DNA from 4 places in the Paenibacillus sp. JCM 9796 genome. Region 1 is predicted to be linked to each of the others. Evidence: riboswitches for the same ligand, from Rfam matches in the RefSeq annotation. Region 1 holds a riboswitch; each other region holds the start of a gene.
What was found. Region 1 has a riboswitch for cyclic di-GMP ahead of ACZ439_RS12720 (HD-GYP domain-containing protein). Riboswitches for the same ligand answer to the same signal wherever they lie in the genome.

Region 2: it holds a riboswitch for cyclic di-GMP, as region 1 does, so the genes downstream of both, ACZ439_RS05645 (hypothetical protein) here and ACZ439_RS12720 (HD-GYP domain-containing protein) in region 1, are expected to answer to the same signal.
Region 3: it holds a riboswitch for cyclic di-GMP, as region 1 does, so the genes downstream of both, ACZ439_RS09550 (response regulator) here and ACZ439_RS12720 (HD-GYP domain-containing protein) in region 1, are expected to answer to the same signal.
Region 4: it holds a riboswitch for cyclic di-GMP, as region 1 does, so the genes downstream of both, ACZ439_RS00485 (GspE/PulE family protein) here and ACZ439_RS12720 (HD-GYP domain-containing protein) in region 1, are expected to answer to the same signal.

What each region holds. Positions count from the first base shown of each region.
Region 1 covers NZ_AP043723.1:2,638,969-2,641,169, forward strand. The annotation lists gene ACZ439_RS12720 (HD-GYP domain-containing protein) at 7-981, opposite strand; cyclic di-GMP riboswitch class I at 1,127-1,209, opposite strand; gene ltrA (group II intron reverse transcriptase/maturase) at 1,442-2,201, opposite strand, start outside.
Region 2 covers NZ_AP043723.1:1,150,867-1,153,067, forward strand. The annotation lists gene ACZ439_RS05640 (DUF2935 domain-containing protein) at 98-910, opposite strand; gene ACZ439_RS05645 (hypothetical protein) at 1,035-1,328, opposite strand; cyclic di-GMP riboswitch class I at 1,418-1,510, opposite strand; gene ACZ439_RS05650 (YuzB family protein) at 1,869-2,090, opposite strand; gene ACZ439_RS05655 (iron-sulfur cluster assembly accessory protein) at 2,147-2,201, opposite strand, start outside.
Region 3 covers NZ_AP043723.1:2,003,828-2,006,028, forward strand. The annotation lists gene ACZ439_RS09545 (hypothetical protein) at 1-159, opposite strand, end outside; gene ACZ439_RS09550 (response regulator) at 399-1,112, opposite strand; cyclic di-GMP riboswitch class I at 1,205-1,290, opposite strand; gene ACZ439_RS09555 (urease accessory protein UreH domain-containing protein) at 1,539-2,201, opposite strand, start outside.
Region 4 covers NZ_AP043723.1:98,159-100,359, reverse strand. The annotation lists gene ACZ439_RS00495 (lysophospholipid acyltransferase family protein) at 1-125, shown strand, start outside; gene ACZ439_RS00490 (metal-dependent hydrolase) at 290-499, shown strand; cyclic di-GMP riboswitch class II at 581-662, shown strand; gene ACZ439_RS00485 (GspE/PulE family protein) at 743-2,201, shown strand, end outside.

The DNA of each region.
Region 1 (2,201 bases):
TGCCGATCAACAGCAGCCGGCAATCATGAGCGTAGGGTTGTCGGCTAATGAAACTTCTTGTCCCGTCGTCAGGTAGCGAACGACCGGCCGCTGCATATGATCGGTGATTTTCGTCACGATCGCGTTATCGCCGGTTTGCATCCGAATTTTCGTTCCTGGCGGGTACGAGGGAACGGCTCTTACGAAAGCCTTGACCACATCCGCGTTATAGTTGATGCTGCTCGTAGCCATGATGCGTTCCATCGCATCGTGAGGAGCCGCATCCTGCACCGAGATCAGGTTCTCGTACAGATTGCACACGCCGCAAATTTGCGCATACTCGTGAAAGGTTGCCCCGGAGATGCCGCGCGGGTATCCATGGCCGTCGAGGGTTTCATGATGTTGATACGCAATATGCGCCGACAGCAGACTGAATTCGCGAATGCCGCGGATCAGGTTGAAGCCGGCCTCGGGATGCCCCGTCTCTTGTTGCGCCGTCACTTTGCCGATATCGTGAAGCAAACAGCCTACCGCCAAATCGCGAAGCATCAGGTCGTTGTAACCGAGCGCCTTGCCGACCTGGAGCGCCAGCAAAGCCACGTTGACGGCATGAGCGTAAGGCTTCAGCTCTTCCGCAAGCGTTCTCGAAGGCACCGGGATAACGACCGGCCGGCTTTGAACTTCTCTGATCAGACGGCTGACGCCTGTCAGCACATTTCGGATGGGAAAAGCTTTTTTCGCCTTGACGGCGGCATAAGCCTCCTGCACGTTGTCGATGACATCCATCCAGGTGGGCATGTCCATCATTTCTTCCAAGGTGATCCCCTTGGACTCGGCGTCCTCAATGATCAATTGCTTGATGCCGACTTGGATCAGCTTCTCCAGATACCTCGGATGAATGGTGTTGTTGGCCGCAAGCAGCATGCGCCGCTTGTTGTCGTATACGGGCTGAGCCAGCATCATGGCTTGTTCGTTGTATTCGGTAATCGGGATAAATCTCATCAAGCTCACTTCCCTTTTCATCAAAGTCGATTGGTTTGTCCGATGCGCCGCCGTTGAAGTTCCTTACCGCTGCTCCTCGTTACTCGACCTTCAAAAAAGAAACTACCTCAGCCAAATATCAGGTAGTTTGTCGCGATCTAGCCTCGATGGCAGCCCAGCCGTCATAGCTTCCGCATTAGACCTGTGGCTTTGCGTCCTTATCTTTCAATAAGTTTGCCTTTACATAGGTTGTTAGAACTAATTTCCATATAAACTCTTAGCTCAGCATAGCACATACGAACTAATATTGTAAATAATGATCACTTTTTGTCGAAGTAGGGTAAGACGGGGAATTACTTCCCCGGACTCCCCGTCAAACCGTGCATGCGGATTTCCCGCACACGGCTTTCCTTCGTCAGTTCCCCATCTTCAGGAGCGAGTCGTCTTCACCCGTCACCGGGCTGCATATTTCACACCTGAATTAGAAACGTGTGGTGAGTAGGTTTGTTAGAAATACCATGCCAGCTTCTTCCAACGCTTTGTTCGGGATAAGCCTGTTTGAAACCGTAGACTTCTTTTTCCGCATGAAAGCTCGTACTCTCATGCGTGACCATTCGTCTAGCCGCTGAAACTTGCTCTTTACGTTCCCAATCCCAAAGTAATTTCCAAATCCTCGCGACACTTCATTCAGCTTCTTGATCATTTCCTCAAGGTTGTTCCCTTGCTGCCTACGGGTGATCTTGCGGACTTTATCTTTGTACTTCTTTACTTTGGCGTCCGGCAAGATGAGATAATTCTTCCAGAAGTCGAACCCCAAGAAGCGGAACCCTTCGTCGAAATGCACCACTTTCGTTTTCTCCGGATGCATCCGCAGCCGCAGTTCTTCTTCCAGTATCGTCCTCGCCGCTCTATAGGCTTCTTCTGCCTGTTCCATTGTCTTGCAAAGAATGACGGCATCATCCGCATATCTGACCACGGCAAAGCCTCTCTCCTTCATTCCCCAGTCGAAATGATTCAAGTACAAATTCGCAAGCAGCGGACTGATGACACCACCTTGCGGGGACCCGACTTCCGTTTCATGGAACTGGCCATCTTCCATGACTCCCGCGGTAAGCCATCCGCGAATGAGCGTCAGCACTTTCCCGTCAGTTATTCGTTCACGTACCTTTTCCACCAGCATGTCATGCGGTATTTCATCGAAAAAGGACATGATGTCGAGGTCTACCACATAGTCGTATCCG
Region 2 (2,201 bases), 1.5 Mb from region 1:
CCTTCCAGCGCGTAAACCATGCAAAAAAACGCATCCGTCTTCGGGGTACGTTCCCCGGTAAACGGATGCGCTGCCGGCGTCGGCCGATAGGGTTTCGTTACACTTCCGTCCTCGGCTTCGTCGGATCGCAGCTCATCGCTTTGATTTCCGACACCTGAGACAGCTTAAGCAAGTAATAACACTCCTCCCGAGCCATGTGATCCGCCATCAAGGGCGAAAGCACACCGAGCGCCTGCCCGCTTAAACGGAGCTCTTCCAGCTCGCTCAGAAACTGCTTGAACAGCGTCATTTCAAGCTCAACCTCTTTATTAAACCGGGCTAAAGCCGGGAATTTCTTGATGTTCGTGCGCAGAAAGCCCGCCAGTTCCACCGCTTTCAGGTAATACTCGCGGAATTGCCGGTCGAACGATCTGGCCAGTTCCACCAAACGGGATTCCGTCATATCCAAGCCGGCTGCAATGGAGCCCGCATGGCCGTAGGCGTCCTGGAGCCATACGATGTGGTGGTGCACCGCATCGAATACCGGCGCCGGGCGCCCGGATAACAAGTACCCCAGTACGCGTAAATACTCCTCTGCTTCGTTCACCATATGGCTCAAGAACGCGGGCGGCAGCTGGATTGCGATCTTGCCGATCAAATGCCGCTCCAGCAAGCGCAGCTTGAACGCGCGAAGGTCTTGTGTCAGCCCGTACGCGTCCTGCGTCAAAGCTCCCGCCTCTGCCGGGAACTTATCCGAACGCGCCTTCTTCAGCAAGTCGTCGAATGCTTGAACGAAGCCGAGCGCCCGCTGCGCCTCTTCCCGTTCATCGACCGGCAAGCTTACCCGGATGAACCTGGCATGATCACCGAGCACCTGAAGCCAAAACCGATGTTCAAATAACGCCGACTCGATAACCTCCGAGTTTTTCACAAACATGCCTCCAATGATCCGATTGTTCCGTGCCGGATGGGAATGATCCGGCCACCCCACATCGTATGCTCAGAGGCCCAATCGGGTTCAAAGAAAGCCGCAGTCGTTCGCTGCCTAAGCTATACTAAGCGTGCTTCAGCTGAGGACGGCACATCAAGTAATCGAACAACGGTAGAAATACGTCGTGGTTCGATTCGCAGCAGATCGAGAGCTTCACTTCGCCCATCCAGTAAAACGTGATGATTTGCCGGCTGCGCCCGCGAATCATCTCGACATCCCAATGCGGGGACGTCAGCTCGTACACGTCACGATTTATGAACAATTTCGGTCCTTCAGCAGATAGGAAGACTCCGATGAAATCATCGCCGATTTTCGTGTAAAACCCCTTCTTATTTAAGATGCTGCGTTCCTGGTCCATCGCCGGGTTCTCCTCCTTCATCTATTCACACCAAAAAAAGCTCCCCTGGTCGGGAGCCGCTGTTGAAAGGATCGCGATCACTCCGTGCCTTCGACAACTGGCTGGCATAGCGCTGCTCTCCTGCGCCTAAGCCCCTATAGCTTTGCGTCCGCAGACTTTCGTCCGGGTTGCCCTTATCGAGTGCGCTCGAATTGTGTCTGTTCATGGAGATGTTCTTTATTAAGAATATAAGATAGAAGGTCACGAATACATAGTTCTTTCATCCCATTTTCATAAAAAAAATTGGGAATTTTGTATGATTTTGAATAACCGGTACCCTTTCCAGTAAAAAATGATACCCGTCAACGCGATCATGGCAACCGTTACAAAAAGCGGGCCTCCGCCCCATTGACCGAGCACATAGCCCCGATTACCGGTCCCGGAAATTGGCCGCCCCCGGATCATGTCTGGACGCCGAAATTCGTGCCGCGCATCCCTTCCGGCGTCAAATCAAAAATCCCCGGTGCCCTGAGGCCCGAGGATCTGATCTTCTTGCATGATTTATTTCACGTATTTGCTCGCCTTCTCGATCGCTTCGTCTTCCGTCTTGCCGGTTACATACCGGCCGTTAATGAAGATGAAGGCAAACCGCGAGCACGGGCCGCAATAAGACTTGCAGCCGACTTTGATCTCGGCGTCGGGCACAAGCTTCTGCAGCTTCGGAACGGCGGTTTTCATTCTCATATGTTTGCATTTGTCGCAAACGCGAATATCGTTGACCATGCGGTAATTCCTTTCTTCAAGCGGCTGACACCGGGGAACTCCCTGTGAACGATGTGCTAGTGGTCCCCGTTATTGCCCTTGCTTGGATTCGTTACCGCGAATCCTTCTTCC
Region 3 (2,201 bases), 640 kb from region 1:
CTTGTAAGACTTCAGCCATAATTCTACTTTCTCATAGGGGACGGGGTGCTGGGTCAGCGTCATCACAATTCCCTCCTTGCTGTGCATGCTGCCTGAAATTGTTCCGCCAGCCTGCCTGTTAATCGTCATGATTATAGGTTGTTCACGCTCCGTTTTCATTATCATCGTCCCTTCTCTAGTAAAGTGGAGGAAGCAGTAAGGATGCCATTTTTCGCAACTTAAGTCAATTTTTGATTCTCACCTCCTACAAACTTGGTAATAAAATTCCTCTGTAGATACCTGCATTTGTCCACATTTTACCAATAATACATTCGAAAGAGGAGGGTGATTTTTCCCTCATACCAACAGATCATTGGTTGTCAAACCATCGCGAAACGGCTCGAATCGGAAACGAATCGCTAACAGGTGATGCGATCTAGTTGATCGTACAAGCGCCTACGTTTCGCTTTTTCCGCTGCTTCGCGAATGGAAGATACGTCGAATTTGCGAATGATATTGCGAACATGCGTCTTCATTGTGTTAGACGTGATTCCGAGCAATTCTCTAACTACCGGTTGTGTATAGCCCCAACCGATCAACTGCAAGATTTCTTTTTCAGTAGGAGTCAGCATTCGATGCAATTCCCTTCGCTTAACAAGTCCAATTTCATTACGGATGATGGATGCAACATCGGCGTGAAGGGAGGATTGCCCTTGATACGCTTCCCTGACGGCACTTGCGACATCCACATAATTGATCTTGGTAATATAATTGATCGCTCCGGCCAGCATTGCATCCACAATGATCTCGGGCTGGTAGAGTGAAGTCAAGATAATGATTGGCAGTGATTTGATCTTCAACACTTCGGCAATTGTATCCAATCCATCCTGTTGCGACGAATGTAACACCGGGTCATGAATCATTACGTCTAAATCCAATTGCATACTGGCTCGAATAGCCGATTCTTTGTTTGTTGCAATATGAGATATACTCATATCCGGCTCAGCATCGATCAACGCCGTCAACCGTTGTTGCCATACGGGGTCGCTGTCCACCAGCAATACTTGTATCCTGCTTTCTTGCCAGCGCATGACTTCTTCAACTTTTGCAGCATAGCGTACACGCTCCTCCATATATCATCACCTCGTATTCATTCTAGAATCACGACAAAAAGACACGTACCCTCAAACGGCCGTGTCTAGTTTTTCGTAGATGTGAGATTTGTGAGGGTAACCCGGCGATCATTGCAATAGTGCAGAAGACCCGTGGCTTTGCGTCCCAGCCTTTCGATCTGGTTTGCCATTTTTCCTATTATTTCTTCCAAATCATAGCCTTATAATACCATAATTTTTATTTTTCTGGCACCGCCCTAAGTCCCACGTGTTTAAATGTGTTGATATTTGTCGATTCTATATCATTTCATATCGAATGATACAGGATAAACTATAGAAGCGTCACAAATTGTAAGTTCGCGAAAAATTTCTTGATCACACAATAGGTCTAATCAACTACTCGTGGCTCTCACTCTGCATTATTTTTCCGTTGGCACCTCCCATGATTTACATTAGAGTCCAATATGTCAAGGTATCGCTTATGCCCAGCACTATAAATAACACACCCGCAAGTTTTTGTATCCACAACCCCCACCTTTTGGCACGCTTAACAATGACTCGATCTAACCCGAAACCTACAGCAAACCCGGCAATTAGTAAAAACGGCATTGCGGTACCGATTGCAAAAACAGATGGCAACACTACGCCATATGTTGATTGCAATGCCAAAGGCATAAGCGAACCGAAGAACAAAACAAACATTGTTGGACAAAATCCTAGCGAAAATGCAATCCCCATTAGAAAGGCTCCGCTCCTTCCTCCGGTTCGATCGGCCAATTTTTCAAAAAATCCTGCCACTCGAGCCCCAAGTTGAAAAGGAAGCCGAATCCAGCCAAGCAAAAACAATCCGATTAAAATCAATAACGGCCCAAGCAGCTTTCTTGCAAAAGAATATAAAGGGATCATGTCAGTGGATATCTTTTGACCGAAAAACCAAAACAAAGCACCGAAAATACTGAATACAATCATCTTCCCTAATAAATACATGAACGTTTCGGGCCACGACAACCTTGCTTGCGCTTGACGCTGCCCAAAGTAAGTAATAGCCGCAACGTTCGCTGACATTTGACAAGGAGCAACCGAACCAACAAAACCGAGAAACAGCGCCGC
Region 4 (2,201 bases), 2.5 Mb from region 1:
TGGAACGCGTGATACGCGAACATCCGGCGCAATGGTTTTATTGGTTTAACGCTCAGGAACGGTGGGAGCAGGAATGCCGTACCGAAGCGGAACAAGACGCAGGGAAAGAAACGCATTCCGCCTAAACGGCAGGGGGTGTCCGAGATGGATACGGGTAGCCATCTGTTATTCGGGACGACGCTGACGGGCTTGGCCATGCTACATCCGGAGGTGTCCGCTGATCCGGTTTTGTTTCAAGCGATGCTGACGGCGACGATGGTCGGTTCGCAAGCGGCCGGATTTCGATACATTGGCGAGAGTTCGCGGTTACTCGACCTATATTCGGGTGCATCGCGGCGTAACGCATTCGCTGCCGGCGCTGTTCGTTTGGCCGCTAGTATTGGCGCTGCCGATCGCCTGGACGTTCGGGGTGTGGGCGCATGTCGGCCTGTTGCTGGCCTGGATATTTGCCGCGGTAGGTTTCTCGAATTATATTTGTCGAATTATGACGAAATTATAGGTTTTAAGGTCTATTTTTCATTGACGACTTCGTATGAATTGTGCTTAAATAATAGTAGATAGGGCATGATTTTCATATTATTTCTTCAGATGATGCGATGAACGGCTGTCTTCATGTGGGCGCTTGGACAGCTGTGAGCAACTAGCGCAACCGACCTGACTTTTTGAAGTCGGGTTGTTTTTGTTTTCAAGGACTTTATCGTTTGGGGCTTGGGTACATATTCGGATCGGGGGGGAACGCGTAGTGGCTCTACGGAAACGGATCGGCGACCTGCTCGTGGAGGCGGGGCTGTTGACTCCAGAGCAGCTGTCGACGGCTCTGCAGGAACAGCGGGAAACGAAGATGCGGCTCGGCGAATTTCTTATTAACCGCAACTACATCACCGAACAGCAATTGATCGAAGTGCTCGAGTTCCAGCTGGGCATCCCTCACATCCAGTTATATCGCCAAAAGATCGATCCGAAGGTCATCAATCTTATTCCTCAGCGGCTTGCCGAACAGCATCAAGTGCTCCCGGTGCGTACGGAAGGCAACAAGCTGATTCTGGCGATGGCCGACCCGCTCGATTATTTCGCCATCGACGAGCTGCGCATGAGCACGGGACTTCGCATCGAACCGACTATTGCGGCTCGGGACGAGCTGCAGCGGGCGATCAAGCGTTATTACGGCTTGCAGGAATCGGTCGAGCAGATCAGTCAAATCCTGCAGAACCGGGAGATCGAGGAAGCGAGGCCGCAGACCCGGGAAGACGACGATTCGCCGGTTGTCAAGACCGTGAATCAGATTATAATTCAAGCGGTTCAGATCGGCGCCAGCGACATTCACATTGATCCGCAGGAAGACAGTCTTCGCATCAGGTACAGGGTGGACGGCGTTATGCGTACGGAGCGTTCACTGCCGCCTCACATGCAGAGCGTCATTATTGCCAGGGTCAAGATCATGGCGAACTTGAACGTCGCCGAACGACGTCTGCCGCAGGATGGCCGGGTGGAGATGGATATTGAATTCCGGAAGGTCGATATTCGGATCTCCACGCTCCCGACTATTCACGGCGAGAAGGTCGTGATGCGGGTGCTCGACCTCGGCAGCGCCCTTACGGATATCGAGAAGCTCGGGCTTTCGGAGCATAACTTGGGATTGTTTATGAAAGGGATTCAAGGCGCGCACGGTGTCGTACTGATTACGGGGCCGACGGGAAGCGGGAAGACGACCACGCTGTATTCCGCTTTGTCGAGGCTTAATCATGAGGACGTCAACATCATTACGATTGAGGATCCGGTGGAGTATCAGCTGCAAGGCATTAACCAGGTTCAGGTCAATCCGGTAACCGGTTTAAGTTTCGCCAGGGGACTGCGGGCGATTCTTCGTCAAGATCCGAACATCGTCATGATCGGGGAAATCCGCGATGTGGAAACGGCGGAGATCGCTGTCCGCGCCGCGATGACCGGTCATATGGTGTTGAGTACGCTGCATACGAACAGTGCCGTGAACGCCATCACCCGGCTGATCGATATGGGCGTCGAACCGTTCCTCGTCTCTTCGTCGGTCAACAGCATCGTCGCTCAGCGCTTGGTGAGGCGAGTTTGTCCTTCGTGTTCCGTCGCGTATTCGCCGTCCGAGGATGAACGGAAGCTGTTCGAGGCTCACGGTTTTGAGGCGCGAACGTTGAAGAAGGGCCAAGGCTGCGCAGAATGCGGCCGCA